2 regions of the Shouchella phoenicis genome follow, and region 1 is predicted to be linked to the other one. Evidence: a T-box and tRNA genes for the amino acid it is inferred to sense, from the RefSeq annotation. Region 1 holds a T-box; the other holds one or more tRNA genes.

The links. The T-box of region 1 lies ahead of leuS (leucine--tRNA ligase). A T-box ahead of a tRNA ligase gene usually reads a tRNA of that ligase, here a tRNA-Leu.
Region 2: it encodes a tRNA-Leu, which carries the amino acid that the T-box ahead of leuS (leucine--tRNA ligase) is inferred to sense. The anticodon was not compared.

Annotation. Positions count from the first base shown of each region.
Region 1 is NZ_JBDFMQ010000001.1:2,691,626-2,701,130, reverse strand. Features, by position in the region: gene ABC361_RS14460 (MDR family MFS transporter) at 126-1,325, shown strand; T-box leader at 1,398-1,615, shown strand; gene leuS (leucine--tRNA ligase) at 1,669-4,083, shown strand; gene ABC361_RS14450 (BaiN/RdsA family NAD(P)/FAD-dependent oxidoreductase) at 4,117-5,376, opposite strand; gene ABC361_RS14445 (M20 metallopeptidase family protein) at 5,511-6,692, shown strand; gene ABC361_RS14440 (LuxR C-terminal-related transcriptional regulator) at 6,689-6,802, opposite strand; gene ABC361_RS14435 (secondary thiamine-phosphate synthase enzyme YjbQ) at 6,992-7,393, shown strand; gene ABC361_RS14430 (SMP-30/gluconolactonase/LRE family protein) at 7,390-8,256, shown strand; gene ABC361_RS14425 (putative polysaccharide biosynthesis protein) at 8,419-9,505, shown strand, end outside.
Region 2 is NZ_JBDFMQ010000001.1:1,218,731-1,228,235, reverse strand. Features, by position in the region: tRNA gene ABC361_RS06730 (tRNA-Leu) at 77-157, opposite strand; gene ABC361_RS06725 (hypothetical protein) at 325-801, shown strand; gene ABC361_RS06720 (peptidase G2 autoproteolytic cleavage domain-containing protein) at 853-3,216, opposite strand; tRNA gene ABC361_RS06715 (tRNA-Arg) at 3,329-3,402, opposite strand; tRNA gene ABC361_RS06710 (tRNA-Leu) at 3,416-3,504, opposite strand; tRNA gene ABC361_RS06705 (tRNA-Cys) at 3,540-3,613, opposite strand; tRNA gene ABC361_RS06700 (tRNA-Gly) at 3,628-3,699, opposite strand; tRNA gene ABC361_RS06695 (tRNA-Gln) at 3,707-3,781, opposite strand; tRNA gene ABC361_RS06690 (tRNA-His) at 3,786-3,861, opposite strand; tRNA gene ABC361_RS06685 (tRNA-Trp) at 3,876-3,949, opposite strand; tRNA gene ABC361_RS06680 (tRNA-Tyr) at 3,956-4,040, opposite strand; tRNA gene ABC361_RS06675 (tRNA-Thr) at 4,102-4,177, opposite strand; tRNA gene ABC361_RS06670 (tRNA-Phe) at 4,187-4,262, opposite strand; tRNA gene ABC361_RS06665 (tRNA-Asp) at 4,292-4,368, opposite strand; tRNA gene ABC361_RS06660 (tRNA-Met) at 4,376-4,452, opposite strand; tRNA gene ABC361_RS06655 (tRNA-Val) at 4,519-4,594, opposite strand; tRNA gene ABC361_RS06650 (tRNA-Glu) at 4,621-4,695, opposite strand; tRNA gene ABC361_RS06645 (tRNA-Ser) at 4,738-4,831, opposite strand; tRNA gene ABC361_RS06640 (tRNA-Asn) at 4,837-4,911, opposite strand; rRNA gene rrf (5S ribosomal RNA) at 4,928-5,043, opposite strand; rRNA gene ABC361_RS06630 (23S ribosomal RNA) at 5,111-8,046, opposite strand; rRNA gene ABC361_RS06625 (16S ribosomal RNA) at 8,433-9,505, opposite strand, start outside.

The DNA of each region.
Region 1 (9,505 bases):
GCTTAGTGTATCATCTCTTCCATTAGAAGTCTTCCTATTGAATGACGTCATAGAAAAGTTGTTGCTAAATTCTTGAATTTCTTCTAAACTGATGAGGGTTTTGACATGATAAAGGAGGCGGGTTTATGCCTAAATCCATTTGGATTCTTATTATTGCGACAGCGATTAATATCACCGGTGCTTCGTTTCTATGGCCGCTAAATGCTGTCATTATGACGCAAGTTCTTGGCCAAACGTTAACGGCTTCAGGGTTTGTGTTAATGATCAATGCAGGTGCTGGTGTGATTGGAAGTTTAATCGGTGGACGTTTATTTGATAAATTAGGCGCATTTCGAACGATTTTAATTGGCGCAACGACATCTGCAAGTGCATCAATCTTACTTGCTTTCTTTTTTGAAACATATGTGCTTTATGGTTTATTTTTAGCTTGTATGGGTTTCGGTTCGGGGATGATGGCACCGTCCATGTATGCATTAGCTGGAAGCCTGTGGCCAGAAGGAGGCAGACGACCGTTTAATGCGATTTATGTGGCGCAAAATGTGGGGGTTTCCCTTGGGACAGCACTAATCGGAGTTGTGACGCTTGTCCGTTTAACGGATGTGTTTATCGCCAATGCAGCCGTCCATGTCTTTATGCTCGGGTTTATTGCCTTTTTCTTTCGTAAATGGGATGGACAACTTGGTCGAACTGCGGATGCTACGCTACGGGTGTCACAAAAAGTTCCGTTTAAAAAGCACTATCGTTTGCAGGCCCTTATTCTGATTTGTGGAGCGTTCTTGATTTCATGGATTGGTTATACTCAGTGGCAAGCGAATGTTTCCGTCCATATTCAAGACTTAGGCATTGCGCTTCCTCTCTATAGTTTACTTTGGACGATTAATGGCCTCATGATTGTGTTTGCACAACCTCTAATCGCCCTAATTATTCGAAAGTTCCACTTAACCATCAAAGGGCAAATGACAACGGGCATCATTATTTTTGCCTTGTCCTATTTAGTGTTAACACAAGCGAGTGTCTTTACAATGTTTCTCGTTGCCATGTTGATTTTAACCATTGGTGAAATGTTTGTCTGGCCAGCGGTGCCTACCATTGCGAATCAACTTGCTCCTAAAGGGAAAGAAGGTTCTTATCAAGGAATTGTAAACAGCATTTCAACTGGTGGGAGAATGATTGGTCCTTTGTTAGGCGGCTTAATTGTTGACTTCTATTCAATTGAATGGTTATTTCTACTCATAAGTGGACTCTTGCTGTTATCGATTCCTCTTGTTCGCATGTATGATCGACCTTTGCAAAAAGAAGAAAAAGCACAGCAATCGGCTTCATAATAGGAAAAATAGGTATATGCCTGCTTGACATTGGGAATAACTTTGCATACAATGACGATAATCATCGATAATGAAAACACAACCATTAAGGAGTAGTAGTGAACGCTTGGACACAAGAGAGCTGACGGTTGGTGCAAGTCAGTCAGATAGCGTAGCGAACTCGCCTTTTAGTGATTAAGAATGAACGTTGAGTAGTTCTTAACGGCACACACCGTTATGTGTAAGTGATTAAGCGAATGCGCTTAATAAACTGGGTGGTACCGCGGGATATAACAGCTCTCGTCCCTTTGATAGGGATGAGGGCTTTTTGTGTTTTATCGACTTGGAAAAAGGAGGAATATGAATGTCATTTTCACATCAACAAATTGAAAAGAAATGGCGGACGTTTTGGCAAGACAATAAAACGTTCAAAACAACAGAAGATCAGAATAAACCAAACTTCTATGCGCTTGACATGTTTCCATACCCATCAGGATCTGGCTTGCATGTAGGGCACCCAGAAGGCTATACGGCAACGGATATTCTTGCTCGTATGAAGCGAATGCAGGGGTATAACGTGTTACACCCAATGGGGTGGGATGCGTTTGGCTTACCAGCAGAGCAATATGCACTTGATACAGGGAATCATCCAGCGATTTTTACAAAGGAAAACATTGAAACCTTTAAGCGTCAAATCCAAGAACTAGGATTCTCTTATGACTGGGATCGTGAAATTAGCACAACAGATCCAGACTACTATAAGTGGACGCAGTGGATCTTTATTAAACTATATGAAAAAGGTCTTGCTTATGTGGACGAAGTGGCAGTGAACTGGTGTCCTGCGCTTGGTACCGTGCTGGCAAATGAAGAGATAGTCGACGGGGTGTCAGAACGTGGAGGTCACCCAGTTGAGCGTCGTCCGATGAAGCAGTGGGTATTACGGATCACGGAATACGCCGATCGTTTGCTTGAGGATTTAGAAGACCTTGACTGGCCAGAAAGTTTGAAAGACATGCAGCGCAACTGGATCGGCAAATCAGAAGGTGCAGAAGTAACGTTCGACATTAACGGTGAAGAGGTAAGGGTGTTTACGACTCGTCCCGATACATTGTTTGGTGCAACGTACATGGTTCTTGCTCCTGAACACAAACTTGTTGATCAAATTACAACAAGTGAGCAGAAGGAAACGGTTGAAGCATACAAGAAACAAGTTTCGTTGAAAAGTGACCTAGAACGTACGGACCTTGCGAAAGAAAAGACTGGCGCGTTCACAGGAGCCTATGCAATTAATCCAGCTAATGGAGCAGAAATTCCAGTCTGGGTTGCAGATTATGTATTGATCAGCTATGGTACTGGCGCGGTAATGGCTGTTCCTGGTCATGATGAGCGTGACTATGAATTTGCCAAAACATTTGACCTACCGATAAAAGAAGTTGTTGCCGGCGGTGACTTGTCTCAAGAAGCTCATACTGGGGATGGCGAACATGTACATTCTGACTTTTTGAACGGGCTTCATAAAGAAGAGGCAATCACAAAAATGATAGCGTGGCTTGAAGAGAGTGGCTCTGGTTCGAAAAAAATTACGTATCGCCTGCGCGACTGGTTATTTAGCAGACAGCGTTATTGGGGCGAGCCGATTCCAGTGATCCATTGGGAAGATGGGTCGATGTCGACGGTGGCTGAAAGTGAGCTACCGCTCATGTTGCCAGAACTTGATGAGATAAAACCTTCTGGTACAGGGGAATCACCGCTTGCCAACGCAACAGACTGGCTTGAAGTAACAGATTCTAAAACAGGTATGAAAGGCCGTCGTGAGACAAACACAATGCCCCAGTGGGCAGGTAGCTGCTGGTACTATCTACGCTATATCGATCCAACCAATGAAGACGTGCTTGTAGATCCAGAAAAAGCGAAGGCATGGTTGCCAGTTGATATCTATATCGGTGGCGTTGAACATGCGGTTCTCCATCTTCTTTATGCACGATTCTGGCACAAGTTCTTATACGATATTGGCGTTGTCCCAACAAAAGAGCCGTTCCAAAAACTGTTTAACCAAGGGATGATTCTTGGAGACAACAATGAGAAAATGAGTAAGTCAAAAGGAAATGTGGTCAATCCAGACGATATCATTGCGACTCACGGTGCTGATACACTTCGCCTTTATGAAATGTTTATGGGGCCACTTGATGCATCGATTGCTTGGTCGACAAATGGACTTGATGGTTCAAGACGTTTCCTAGAGCGTGTATGGCGACTCATTGTAAACGAAGAAACCGGGCAATTGAACGATAAAGTTCAAGATGCAGAGGCAACAGACGTGCTGACACGGACGTATCATCAAACGGTGAAAAAGGTAACAGAAGACTTTACTGAAATTCGCTTTAATACCGGTATTTCACAGCTAATGGTATTCGTTAACGAAGCAAATAAACAAGATATTTTGCCTAAAGAATTGGCAGAAGGCTTCGTGAAGTTGCTTTCTCCGATTGCGCCACATATTGCTGAAGAAATTTGGCAAAAGCTTGGTCATAGTGAATCGATTGCTTATGCGGAGTGGCCGACGTACGATGAGTCCCTATTAGTTGAAAATGAAATCGAAGTCGTTGTTCAAATTAACGGCAAAGTAAAAGCCAAATTGGTTGTAGCAAAAACGGCTTCGAAAGACGAACTAGAAGCAGCTGCCAAAGCAGATGCAAAAGTTCAAGAAGCCATTGGCGACAAAGCGATCCGTAAGATTATTGCTGTTCCTGGAAAACTTGTGAACATCGTTGTCGGATAACGAAAAAGCAGGGTGCTCATGGCACTCTGCTTTTTATTTGCTATTCAATGCCGCACCAGAACCAGCTGTATAGCCAGTAGAAAAGGCACATGTAATGTTATATCCACCAGTATAGCCGTGGATATCAAGTACTTCCCCACAGAAATAAAGCCCTTTTGTTTTCCGAGACTGCATCGTTTTTGGCTCAATTTCTTTCACGCTTACGCCGCCACCTGTAACAAATGCTTTTTCAATTGATAAGGTTCCGTTTGCTTTTAAAGGAAAAGCCGTTAATGTTTGTGCGAGTTTTCGTAGTGCTTCGTGAGATGTATTGGCACATACTTCTTGCTCGTTAATGTTAAGGTCCTTATAAAGGAACGTGAGCAATCGTTCAGGAGCAAAGCCCTTTAAGACCGTTTTTAATGCTTTTCTTGGCTCAGCTTTTATTAATTTAACGAGTTGTTGAAATAGATCTTCATGGGAAGAACCAGGGAAAAGCTGAATGCTCATCGGCACCCACTGCGCGTTGTATTTCTTTAATGCTTTGACGACGTATTGGCTACACCGAAGGGCTGCAGGGCCTGAGATGCCAAAATGTGTGAAGATCATATCGCCTTCATGGGTTTTGATTTTTTTGCCGTTTGGTGCTGTAACCGTTAGTTCAATTTCCCGTAGTGATAGTCCTTGTAGATCTTTATTCGTAATAAACGGTTGATCAATGGTGATTGGAACTTCGGTTGGATAAAGCTCTGTAATCGTGTGACCTGCTTTTTTTGCCCACGGATACCCACTTCCATTACTCCCTGTATGAGGGACAGATTTTCCACCAGTCGCAATGATGACTGCCTTCGTGGCAACTGTTGTTCCGTCTTTTAACAAAACGGAATGTAGATCTTCTTCCGAAAAGTGCAGATCTCCAACTTCTGTATTCGTACGAATGTCAACCTTCAATGATCGAATACGATTTAGGAGTGTATCGACAACCGTCTGTGCCTTGTCGCTAATAGGGAACATACGTCCCCGGTCTTCTTCTTTTAGTTGAATCCCTAAATTTTCAAAAAAGGTAATAATGTTTTCATTATCAAAAACGGAAAAAGGGCTGTGCATAAAGCGTCCATTTCCGGGGATGTGCTCGATTAATTGCTTGTGTTCCATTCGGTTGGTGACGTTGCACCGTCCGCCACCGGAAATGGCTAGTTTTCGGCCTAATTTATTCCCTTTATCAAGTAAAAGGACTTTTGCTCCGTTTTCAGCAGCGGCGACAGCTGCCATTAAACCAGAGGGCCCTCCACCAATAATTACTACATCGTACATCTTTTTTCCACCTATCGTTAAAACAGTATCTTTCTATTGTACACATTCTGACGAAAAACAAAAGCATGAAAATGTTGCAGGAAATCGTAGAAAAAGAGCGAAGGTGAAAGAAGAATAGAGAAAGGGTGATGGACATGTTGTTGGAGGCGAAAGAAAAAGTCACGCACGTATTTGAACAGATGGTGATGTGGCGGAGACACTTACACGAACATCCAGAATTATCGTTTGAAGAAGTAGAAACGCCACTTTATATCGAAAAACAGTTAAGGAAATTAGGCATTACCGATCTAACCACTGGTGTAGGAGGCCGTGGCATTGTAGCAAGAATAAAAGGGACGAAGCCAGGAAAAACCATAGCCTTCCGCGCAGATTTTGACGCCTTACCGATTGAAGAAGAAAATGAAGTGGCTTATGCTTCCAAAGTACCTGGAAAAATGCACGCATGTGGCCACGATGGGCATACCGCCGCGTTACTCGGTTTCGCAGCGATTATGAAAGAGCAGGTCGATCAACTAGCCGGGACAATTGTGCTCATTTTTCAACATGCCGAAGAATTGCCACCAGGCGGAGCAAGAGAAATGGTAGCGGATGGTTGCTTGGACGGGGTTGATGCGATTTTTGGTGCCCATGTTTCAAGCCATCTTCCTTTAGGCAACATGAGCTGTACGCCTGGTGCAGTTATGGCTGCCGTCGATAAATTTAAGATCCATATCCAAGGAAAAGGGGGACACGGTGCGCAGCCACATACAACCCTTGATTCCATTGTGGTCGGAAGTCAGCTTGTGAATGAACTGCAAACGATTGTAAGTCGGAGAATTGATCCAATGGCACCAGCAGTTGTGACGGTTGGTGTGTTTCAAGCAGGAACCGCTTTTAACGTGATAGCGGATACGGCAACGATAGAGGGTACTGTTCGTACGTTTGATCCTGATGCTCGACAAAAAGTGGAAGAGGAAATGCGGTCGATTGTGAGTGGAAAGGAGCAGAGCGCTCATGTGTCCACTGAAATCGATTATTTAAACGGCTATCCAACCCTTGTAAATAGTGAAGAAGAAAGCGCAATTGTCCGTAAATTGGCTACTGAAACGTTAGGAGAGAACAGTGTGATTATGGCGCCTCCTATTTTAGGTGGAGAGGATTTTGCCTATTATTTAACCGAGAAACCAGGCGCCTTTTTCCATGTTGGCGGTCGAACAGAGGAGGAATTTACCCAATTCCCTCATCACCATCCTCGATTTGATTTTGATGAGCAAGCACTTAAAAACATTACGTCATTGTTTATTGCGCTAGCCAATCATTATCTCGTGAAACCTTAAATCCAGCCTTTATTCACTGCGAGATGCACAGCTTCCACTCGATTTTCACAATCAAGCTTCGTTAAAATGTGCGATAGTTGATTGTGAATCGTTCCTGGAGAGAGGTGCATCTCTTTTCGTTGTTGAGGCGAGCTTGTGTTAACAACGTTTTTTCATGAGGGGGGAAGTGGATTCTCTTATGTGAATGCGGCATATACGAAGGATGGTCATACGTATTAACTCCAATGACAAATGTCACGATGTAAGGTTAGTTTGAAGTTGCACACGGGTATGACAGAAAGAAAGGAGACGATAAAAAGATGAAAACGTACATGATCAATACAAATGCGCACAGTGAAATGATTGATATCACCGAAAAGGTGAAAGCTGAAATAAAAGATCAGGGAATTCAGAATGGATTTGTCATCGTTCAATCCCTCCATACGACAGCTGGAATTACAGTAAACGAAAATGCAGATCCTGATGTTGTAACAGATTTTTTACGACGATTAGATGAAGTGTACCCGTGGAATCAAGAGAGCGACTTACATATGGAAGGAAATACAGCCGCTCATTTGAAAACGTCCACTGTAGGACCATCTCAAACCGTTTTAATAGTCGAAGGTGAGCTTGTATTAGGAACTTGGCAAGGGATCTATTTTTGTGAATTTGATGGTCCACGTCGCAATCGGTCATTTGCGGTAAAAGGAGTCGAAGGATGAAAACGATTAAAGCGAAAAAAGTTTGGGACGGTAGAGCCTTGTTAGGAGAAGGCCCTTTTTGGGATGAGCACGAGAAACGTTTGCTCTGGGTGGATATTGATGGTTACAAGCTACACAGTTATGATCCAACCTCCGAAAAGTTGGATACGTTACCTTTTGCGCAGCACGTAACAGCAGTTGTGAAAACGGACCATGGTGGTTTTGTGCTCGCTATGAGGGATGGACTGTATCGATACGTCGGAGATCGTTTAACGCCTCTCTTTCTCTTACCTGATGGAGGGAAAGCGGTCCGTTTCAATGATGCTAAATGTGACCCTCAAGGTCGCTTATGGGCAGGAACGATGGCGTTTAATGGCAAAGATAATCGTGGGATTTTATATCTACTTGATGAGGACGGGACCATTCATGAGAAAGTAAAAGACTTAACGATCTCAAATGGTATGGCTTGGGACGAGTCGAAGCAACTCTTTTATCATAATGAAACAACTTCAAACACAACCAGCATTTATCGGTATGAAGCTGAGGACACAAGGAACATAACGGCAATTGGAACAGTTCCCATCACCTATAGTGATTATGGAGGAAGCCCAGATGGCATGACAATTGATAAAGAAGGGATGCTGTGGGTCGCTTTATGGGGAGCAGGAGCGGTTATTAGAGTCAAGCCAACAACCGGTGAAGTGATCGAAACCGTTACAGTACCGGCTTCTCATACAACATCGTGTACATTTGGTGGCGAAGATTATCAGACATTGTTTATTACAACGGCAGCGAAAGAAAATGAAGTAGAAAGCGGTGGATTGTTTACTGCTAAAGTAAATGTTAAAGGTGTGGGTTCACGCTCATACAAAAGCTATGACTAAATAAGGACAGGCTAGTTTAACGACAACATTTTTCGTTAAACTAGCTTTTTTACGCGGAGAAAAATTGAATTCTTTTTGTCGGATTGGATAGTTAAGGCAATGGATGACAAACTATGCTAAAATGCGAAAGAAGTCTTTTTTTTTGGTTGAACGGGGGAAGTCATGGCTGGGTCAAAATTAATGCAAGGAACAAAAGCGTTAACCCTTGCAACACTTATTTCAAAAATCATTGGATTTCTTTATATTATTCCCTTTGTCCCGTTAGTAGGAGAACAAGGGGTTGCCCTTTATCAAGCTGGCTACATGCCGTACGGGATTATGATTGCACTTGCGACAATGGGCGTACCAGTCGCTTTATCAAAATATGTATCAAAATATCATGCGTTAGGCGATTATGATACGGCTCATCGCTTATTTAAATCCGGCATTCCACTAATGCTCATAATGGGCTTTCTATCGTTTTGGATTTTATTTTTAGGAGCGCCTTTATTAGCGACAGTTGCTTATACAGCAAATGAAGGGGACCAGTATGTATTCGATGATGTGGTGTTCGTTATTCGAATGGTCAGCTTTGCACTTCTTGTGATTCCAGTGATGTCGTTAATGAGAGGGTACATGCAAGGGTTTCAGCAAATGGTCCCTACTTCTGTTTCGCAAGTATTGGAACAGATTATTCGAATTGCCTTTATCTTAATAGCAGCTTTTCTTATCATGAATCTTGGTAGTGGCAATATGCCGCTTGCGGTCGGGTTTGCTACTCTAGGTGCGCTTGTAGGGGCTTTCGGTGGATTAGCTGTGTTAATCTATTATTATCGAAGTCAACGTACGTATATCTTGAAAAAAGTGGAAGAAACGAAACAACCACTTCAAAACCGCCAACAGTTGCCAAAGATGTATAAAGAGCTTATTTCATATGCGCTTCCATTATCCTTTGTTGGTTTATCGATACCGCTCTTTCAAATGATTGATGTCTACACGATAGAAGATGCGATGACCGCAGCGGGATTAGGGCATCTAGGCAAGGCATATATTGGTGTATTAACAGGGATGGCACATAAGATTGTGTTAATTCCGATGGCGCTCGCAACAGCATTATCAATAACGCTCGTGCCAACGATTACAAGAGCGTATGTTTCTGGTGATCAAACGGTCTTACAAACGTATATCACTCAAACGTATCAAGTGATTTTATTTATTACGATTCCAGCATCATTTGGCATGTTTGTGCTAGCAGAGCCGATTTATTACT
Region 2 (9,505 bases), 1.5 Mb from region 1:
TGCATCACAAAAAAATCAGCACCTAGACTATGCTAGAAATGCTGATTGAACAGGTATATAAACCTACGTTTTACGATACCGGTGGCCGGGGTCGAACCGGCACTCCAGAGGAACACGATTTTGAGTCGTGCGCGTCTGCCAATTCCGCCACACCGGCATAAACAACTTATCGACAAATAATAATATACCATTCATCGTTAGTTCCGTCAATAGTTTTTCATAATTTAATACCTATACAGCTTACGTGCATAAATGCTTTAGTAAACAGGAATTCAGGGTATAAAAAAGAGATTAATTTCAATTTACAATAGAAAGGTGATTGTTATGCACAAATTTATTCTTACATGTTTATTAACGTTAAGCTTTTTGTTTCTATCTGGCTGCAGTAATGATGTACAAGATGACCTTGTTCAATATCTAAACTCTAATGAGATGGATAATCTCTATCAAACTGAATTGGACATTATGGCAAATTTTGAAGAGATCCAAGGTGGTTTAGAGGATTATGACGCTGTAAACTTTTTAAATGAGAACATTATTGCACCTTATCGTGATTTTTTAACCGATCTAGAAGCTATTAATCCAGGCACAACAGAGGTAACGAATGTGCATAATCAATATATTGAAGGTGCTACCATTCGATTAGAGGGTTATGAACAGACAGGTCAATTTATAGAGTCAGGGGAATTTGCTGATATGGAAGAAGCAAATGAACTTTTAGATGAGGCCAGATCAATCGTACTTCAATATAGAGAAGAATTAGATTTGTTAGCCGAGGAACTTAATGTAGAAATTGAATAAAAAACATTAAAAAGAAGAAGCGTCTAAGCCTCTTCTTTTTAATTATAGCTGTTATTTTATAAAACAAAGTGCAATACCATATCCTTTATCTTCCTGATAAGGCTTAGTAATTTTCATAACAGTTATGTTGCCAAATCTCTCATTACTTGGATACCCAACCCCACCTTTTGCTGTTAATTTATCCCCTAACTGAACTTCTTCATTAATTCTTACATGCACTTGTCCTGTTAAACCAACAACATTCCATTCATCTCGGTCTTTTCTTGCTGAATATCGCATGTTGCTATCATATTTAGGGTCTTCTAACGGTAACAATACACGTTCTTCTTTATAGCTTGCTAATGTGTTACCATCATCATCAATATCGTACGTTCGTACCAACTGTGGCTCATAGATATATGCGCCAAAATCATTTTTCAAGTAACGTCCTTTCCAATGAAATGAAGCTTCTCCCAGTAGGACACCAGCGGTTTGTGATATTACTCCAATAATATCATCGTCTTGATTAGCTAATCGAACTTTATCTCCTTCTAGTGCGACTAACATCCCAGTTTGTATCGCTCTTCCATCCATGCTCTCGAAATACTCAGCAAAATCAGCAAAAGTTTCTGACCCTGTAATTCTACCTGACGCCTTTATTGTTCCATTTCTGCTATCAAGCTCCCACTTACGGTTTGAACTACTAGAATTTCCTGTAGCACCATACCCTCCTACGACAGAATAACTATTGGGGTTACTCGTTAAGTTACTAGCAACCACCATTGAACCAAAACCGCCATTTGGCTGACCAGCAATTGCTGCACTTGAACTAATAATGCTACTTCTCGGTCCGCGAGCTCTTGAATTTCCTGCACTTCCTAAAATAAAAGATCCTTCTCCTTCTGCATGAGAATTTGAAGAAGCGCCTACCATTGTTTTTGAGTTAGTTGCTGTGGGAGATGCAGTACTCGAAATAATTATAGATTGATCATGATTTGGCTCACCGGTACTGGACGCAATTCTAGCGCCTCCAGAAACCACTGTTATCGGGTTAACATAGGAAACCCCACCACTTTTTATAGCTGTTTGATAACCAGTAGCTGTAACGTTACTAATATTTACTGAATTTGTGGCTGTTTCGACCGCGTTATTTCTTATAGCATTTGAAGAGATTGCATTTACGCTATTAATAGAAACATTACTATGGCCACCACCTACAAAAACCCCATTAGTATCACCAGAATTATGAATATTAATATTACTTAGTGAAATATGGTCTCCTCTATTATTGCCACCAAATACAAGAATAGCATCACTTGCTCGGTTAAATCGACTGATATTCATCCCATTTAATATTACATTTCTTGCTTTATATTGAACAGCAACAACCGGACCGTTTCTAAAGTCATACTCTTCGTCCCCAATTGCTGTAAAGTTTGTGATACTCACATTCGTGTATGCACTCACGACTAACGCTCGAGGATCGATATTATTTTGAAATCCTTTTTTATTATTGGGATGCAGAGACACAAGATTGGTTGCTGTTAAATGAAAAGCAGATTTGGAATCAGGATCCTCTCCAGTATGGTGGCCAATATGCCTGAAGTTGTAACTACGAGCGTCTTCTCTAGAGATATGACCCATAATGTGCACATTGTTAGCTGCGCTAGAGTTATCATGTGCTTTTACTTCAATCCCACCATAACAACCTGATGTATAATTGTTTGACAACAAAATATGACGACTTCCATCATCAATTTCTATACCGTTTTGATTTCCGCGTGTAAAGGGATCATAGGCATAACAATTTGATATAGTAATATACTCACTATGATGTGTTGTAAATCCATCATCAACCCAATCAGTTGCTTTACACGACTCAATCCAAACATATTGAGATGGTCCACTATCAACAGTTCCATCTCCACCGTAATGATAATCTAATCCCGTTGAAGTTACATCAAAACCATGTAAAGAACTATTATATGCAAAAACATGATCAATCCATGCATACTTTACGCCATGTAGCGTTAAACAACTTGACCGACTTCCTCCAACAGGTTCTGAGCCTCTTCTTCTATTTCCGTCTAAACTAAGGTTTTTAACAACAATGTATTCTTCACCTTGCTCTTTGTCTCGTAATGAAATTGTCCATTCCGAAGAAGGTGCGGTATCAGGTGTTTGAATTGTCGTCAGTTCCATACCTTGACCTTCTATAACTGTTCGACTAGGCAATTTTATTGTTGCGTAATAACGCTTCGGTCCCAAAATCAATTTTACGTTACCGTTCCCCATAGCTTCTTCAAAATAAGAAGTTTGATCACTCTCTGCAGCATGTTCTGGTATAAAGTCATCAACATAAACAACGCGTGCATTTTGAATTTCCACCATCGTATCTGATAATTGTTTAAACGACTCTTTTAGTTGTTTTTCCAATTTCGTTCACATCCTTTTCTATAATTAAACTACTAAAAAGTAACTACTTATTATAGAGAAGCATTAATTAAAAAAACAAAAAACCAGCTTAATTTAAGCTGGTTTTTAAAAGCGCGCCCGAGAGGAGTCGAACCCCTAACCTTCTGATCCGTAGTCAGACGCTCTATCCAATTGAGCTACGGGCGCTTGTACAAAGAAATGGTGCCGAGGGCCGGACTTGAACCGGCACGATTGTCACCAATCGCAGGATTTTAAGTCCTGTGTGTCTGCCAATTCCACCACCCCGGCATGTATGTAAGGACCATCTCATTCTATGAAACTATTGGAGGCGGTAACCGGATTTGAACCGGTGATAAGGGTTTTGCAGACCCCTGCCTTACCACTTGGCTATACCGCCTTGGCAAAATAAAGAGCGGAAGACGAGATTCGAACTCGCGACCCCCACCTTGGCAAGGTGGTGTTCTACCACTGAACTACTTCCGCATATAAATGGCTGGGCTACCTGGGATCGAACCAGGGAATGACGGAATCAAAATCCGTTGCCTTACCGCTTGGCTATAGCCCAATAATGGGGCGACCGATGGGAATCGAACCCACGAATGCCGGAACCACAATCCGGTGCGTTAACCACTTCGCCACGATCGCCATATTTGTTTAATTGGCAGGGGTAGTAGGAATCGAACCCACATCAAAGGTTTTGGAGACCTTCGTTTTACCATTAAACTATACCCCTTAAAAATGGTGGAGGGGGACGGATTCGAACCGCCGAACCCGGAGGGAGCGGATTTACAGTCCGCCGCGTTTAGCCACTTCGCTACCCCTCCACTTTGAAAAGACAATACTTATCTTACCTAAAACCGTTGGTTTTGTCAACAACTTTTTCAGTGGTGCCGGCCAGAGGACTTGAACCCCCAACCTACTGATTACAAGTCAGTTGCTCTACCAATTGAGCTAGACCGGCAAAAGTAAGTGGTGGCTCAGGACGGAATCGAACCGCCGACACACGGATTTTCAGTCCGTTGCTCTACCAACTGAGCTACTGAGCCATAAACATATGTATGGCTTTTTTAAAAAATGGCGGTCCGGACGGGACTCGAACCCGCGACCTCCTGCGTGACAGGCAGGCATTCTAACCAACTGAACTACCGGACCATTTTTTTGGTTGCGGGGGGCGGATTTGAACCACCGACCTTCGGGTTATGAGCCCGACGAGCTACCAGACTGCTCCACCCCGCGACGTTACATAGTTACCGATGATGTATATCTATGAAGAAATACATCTTCCTGATTGAAAAAACTTAATGGTGGAGGATGACGGGATCGAACCGCCGACCCCCTGCTTGTAAGGCAGGTGCTCTCCCAGCTGAGCTAATCCTCCAATATAATATGCAAGTTCATTAAAAATGGTGACCCGTACGGGATTCGAACCCGTGTTACCGCCGTGAAAGGGCGGTGTCTTAACCGCTTGACCAACGGGCCAGTGAAAATTTAGTACATGTATGTATTCATAAGAATAAGATCTGGCGGAGAGCGAGGGATTCGAACCCTCGAGACGGTTTTACACCGCCTACACGATTTCCAATCGTGCTCCTTCGGCCAGCTCGGACAGCTCTCCAGCTATGGCTCCACAGGCAGGATTCGAACCTGCGACCGATCGGTTAACAGCCGATAGCTCTACCACTGAGCTACTGTGGAAAATTTAGTTAAGTAAGCCTGGCAACGTCCTACTCTCACAGGGGGAAGCCCCCAACTACCATCGGCGCAAAAGAGCTTAACGACCGTGTTCGGCATGGGAACGGGTGTGACCTCTTTGCTATTGCCACCAGACTATGAAAAGAATCGTTGATTCTTTCAAAACTAAATCTAGAAATCAAACTCAAGTCAAGAAAAAAATTAGGATAAGCCCTCGACCGATTAGTATCAGTCCGCTCCATGTGTCGCCACACTTCCACTTCTGACCTATCAACCTCATCATCTCTAAGGGGTCTTACTGGCTTACGCCATGGGAAATCTCATCTTGAGGGGGGCTTCATGCTTAGATGCTTTCAGCACTTATCCCGTCCATACGTAGCTACCCAGCGATGCTCCTGGCGGAACAACTGGTACACCAGCGGTATGTCCATCCCGGTCCTCTCGTACTAAGGACAGCTCCTCTCAAATTTCCTACGCCCGCGACGGATAGGGACCGAACTGTCTCACGACGTTCTGAACCCAGCTCGCGTGCCGCTTTAATGGGCGAACAGCCCAACCCTTGGGACCTACTTCAGCCCCAGGATGCGACGAGCCGACATCGAGGTGCCAAACCTCCCCGTCGATGTGGACTCTTGGGGGAGATAAGCCTGTTATCCCCAGGGTAGCTTTTATCCGTTGAGCGACGGCCCTTCCATACGGCACCGCCGGATCACTAAGCCCGACTTTCGTCCCTGCTCGACTTGTAGGTCTCGCAGTCAAGCTCCCTTATGCCTTTGCACTCTACGAATGATTTCCAACCATTCTGAGGGAACCTTTGGGCGCCTCCGTTACTGTTTAGGAGGCGACCGCCCCAGTCAAACTGCCCACCTGACAATGTCCCTGACCCGGATCACGGGTCGAGGTTAGAATGTCAGCACCATCAGGGTAGTATCCCACCGACGCCTCCACCGAAGCTAGCGCTCCGGTTTCCTAGGCTCCTACCTATCCTGTACAAATGGTACCAACACTCACTATCAAGCTACAGTAAAGCTCCATGGGGTCTTTCCGTCCTGTCGCGGGTAACCTGCATCTTCACAGGTACTATAATTTCACCGGGTCTCTCGTTGAGACAGTATCCAAGTCGTTGCACCATTCGTGCGGGTCGGAACTTACCCGACAAGGAATTTCGCTACCTTAGGACCGTTATAGTTACGGCCGCCGTTTACTGGGGCTTCAATTCAGAGCTTCTCCCTTACGGGATAACCCCTCCTCTTAACCTTCCAGCACCGGGCAGGTGTCAGCCCCTATACTTCGCCTTGCGGCTTGGCAGAGACCTGTGTTTTTGCTAAACAGTCGCTTGGATCTATTCACTGCGGCTCTCTCAGGCTATTCACCTTAATAGAGCACCCCTTCTCCCGAAGTTACGGGGTCATTTTGCCGAGTTCCTTAACGAGAGTTCTCCCGAGCGTCTTAGAATTCTCTTCTCGCCTACCTGTGTCGGTTTGCGGTACGGGCACCTGTATTCTAACTAGAGGCTTTTCTCGGCAGCGGAGGATCAGGGATTTCGGACCCTTGGGTCCTTCACGGTCACAGCTCAGCCTTCACGGAACACGGATTTGCCTATGTTCCAGCCTTGCATGCTTCGACGCGCACAGCCAGCGGCGCGCTCACCCTACCTTTCTGCGTCCCCCCATCGTTCAAACAAATACGAGGTGGTACAGGAATATCAACCTGTTGTCCATCGCCTACGCTTTTCAGCCTCGGCTTAGGTCCCGACTAACCCTGAGCGGACGAGCCTTCCTCAGGAAACCTTGGGCTTTCGACGGAGGGGATTCTCACCCCTCTTTTCGCTACTCATACCGGCATTCTCACTTCCAAGCACTCCACTAGTCCTCACGATCTAGCTTCACAGTCCTTGGAACGCTCCCCTACCCAATCCCTACTGGGATTGCCATAGCTTCGGTGATACGTTTAGCCCCGGTACATTTTCGGCGCAGAGTCACTCGACCAGTGAGCTATTACGCACTCTTTCAATGATGGCTGCTTCTAAGCCAACATCCTGGTTGTCTAAGCAACTCCACATCCTTTTCCACTTAACGTATACTTGGGGACCTTAGCTGATGGTCTGGGCTGTTTCCCTCTTGACTACGGATCTTAGCACTCGCAGTCTGACTCCCGAGTTAAAGTTTTTGGCATTCGGAGTTTGACTGAATTCGGTAATCCTGTGGGGACCCCTCGTCCAATCAGTGCTCTACCTCCAAAACTCATCACTCGAGGCTAGCCCTAAAGCTATTTCGGGGAGAACCAGCTATTTCCGAGTTCGATTGGCATTTCACCCCTACCCACACCTCATCCCCGCATTTTTCAACATGCGTGGGTTCGGGCCTCCAGTCGGTGTTACCCGACCTTCACCCTGGACATGGGTAGATCACCCGGTTTCGGGTCTACGACAACGTACTCACTCGCCCTATTCAGACTCGCTTTCGCTGCGGCTCCGCCTCATCAGCTTAACCTTGCACGTTATCGTAACTCGCCGGTTCATTCTACAAAAGGCACGCCATCACCCATTAACGGGCTCTGACTAGTTGTAGGCACACGGTTTCAGGATCTCTTTCACTCCCCTTCCGGGGTGCTTTTCACCTTTCCCTCACGGTACTGGTTCACTATCGGTCACTAGGGAGTATTTAGCCTTGGGAGATGGTCCTCCCGGATTCCGACGGGGTTTCACGTGTCCCGCCGTACTCAGGATCCACTCTGGAGGAAACGAAGTTTCAGCTACAGGGCTGTTACCTTCTTCGGCCTGTCTTTCCAGACAGTTCACCTACTCCGTTTCTTTGTAACTCCGTATAGAGTGTCCTACAACCCCAAGAGGCAAGCCTCTTGGTTTGGGCTGATTCCGTTTCGCTCGCCGCTACTCAGGAAATCGCATTTGCTTTCTCTTCCTCCGGGTACTTAGATGTTTCAGTTCCCCGGGTCTGCCTCTACCTACCCTATGTGTTCAGGTAGGAGTACCATCCCATTACGGATGGTGGGTTCCCCCATTCGGAAATCTCCGGATCAAAGCTTACTTACAGCTCCCCGAAGCATATCGCTGTTCGTCGCGTCCTTCATCGGCTCCTAGTGCCAAGGCATTCACCGTGCGCCCTTTCTAACTTATCCATTTTTACATCAGATTCCCTTCGCATCTCTTCGTCTGGTTCATGTCTTTCTGTCAGTCACGTAGACAACTACGCTCCTTCCATCAAGCATTTCCCATCCTTGATCTACTCGGGTCTCTTTATAAAACAGTTAACCTAAAAGGTTTATGAATTCTTGACGTCTCGTTCAAACAGTTTAAAACCGATGAACAAAACTTTATTTGAGTTGATTTTAGATTTAGTTTTCAAAGAACCTGCCTACATGAAGGTCGGTACCACGCATTTAGCTTGGTTCCATACCCTATTAGGCTATAGATGAATGAATTTGAGTTCATTCAAAACTGAACAAAAGATCCGAAGCGTTATATGACCAACGGTCATATATCGACTAGAGTAAATACTCCATAGAAAGGAGGTGATCCAGCCGCACCTTCCGATACGGCTACCTTGTTACGACTTCACCCCAATCATTTGTCCCACCTTAGGCGGCTGGCTCCAAAAGGTTACCTCACCGACTTCGGGTGTTACAAACTCTCGTGGTGTGACGGGCGGTGTGTACAAGACCCGGGAACGTATTCACCGCGGCATGCTGATCCGCGATTACTAGCAATTCCGGCTTCATGCAGGCGAGTTGCAGCCTGCAATCCGAACTGAGAATGGCTTTATGGGATTGGCTCCACCTCACGGCTTCGCTGCCCTTTGTACCATCCATTGTAGCACGTGTGTAGCCCAGGTCATAAGGGGCATGATGATTTGACGTCGTCCCCACCTTCCTCCGGTTTGTCACCGGCAGTCACCTTAGAGTGCCCAACTAAATGCTGGCAACTAAAATCAAGGGTTGCGCTCGTTGCGGGACTTAACCCAACATCTCACGACACGAGCTGACGACAACCATGCACCACCTGTCACTTTGCCCCCGAAGGGGAAGCTCTGTCTCCAGAGTGGTCAAAGGATGTCAAGACCTGGTAAGGTTCTTCGCGTTGCTTCGAATTAAACCACATGCTCCACTGCTTGTGCGGGTCCCCGTCAATTCCTTTGAGTTTCAGCCTTGCGGCCGTACTCCCCAGGCGGAGTGCTTAATGTGTTTACTTCGGCACTACGGGCATCGAAACCCCTAACACCTAGCACTCATCGTTTACGGCGTGGACTACCAGGGTATCTAATCCTGTTTGCTCCCCACGCTTTCGCGCCTCAGCGTCAGTTACAGACCAGAGAGTCGCCTTCGCCACTGGTGTTCCTCCACATATCTACGCATTTCACCGCTACACGTGGAATTCCACTCTCCTCTTCTGCACTCAAGCTCCCCAGTTTCCAATGGCCGCTCGGGGTTGAGCCCCGAGATTTCACATCAGACTTAAGAAGCCGCCTACGCGCGCTTTACGCCCAATAATTCCGGACAACGCTTGCCACCTACGTATTACCGCGGCTGCTGGCACGTGGTTAGCCGTGGCTTTCTGGTGAGGTACCGTCAAGGTGCCGGT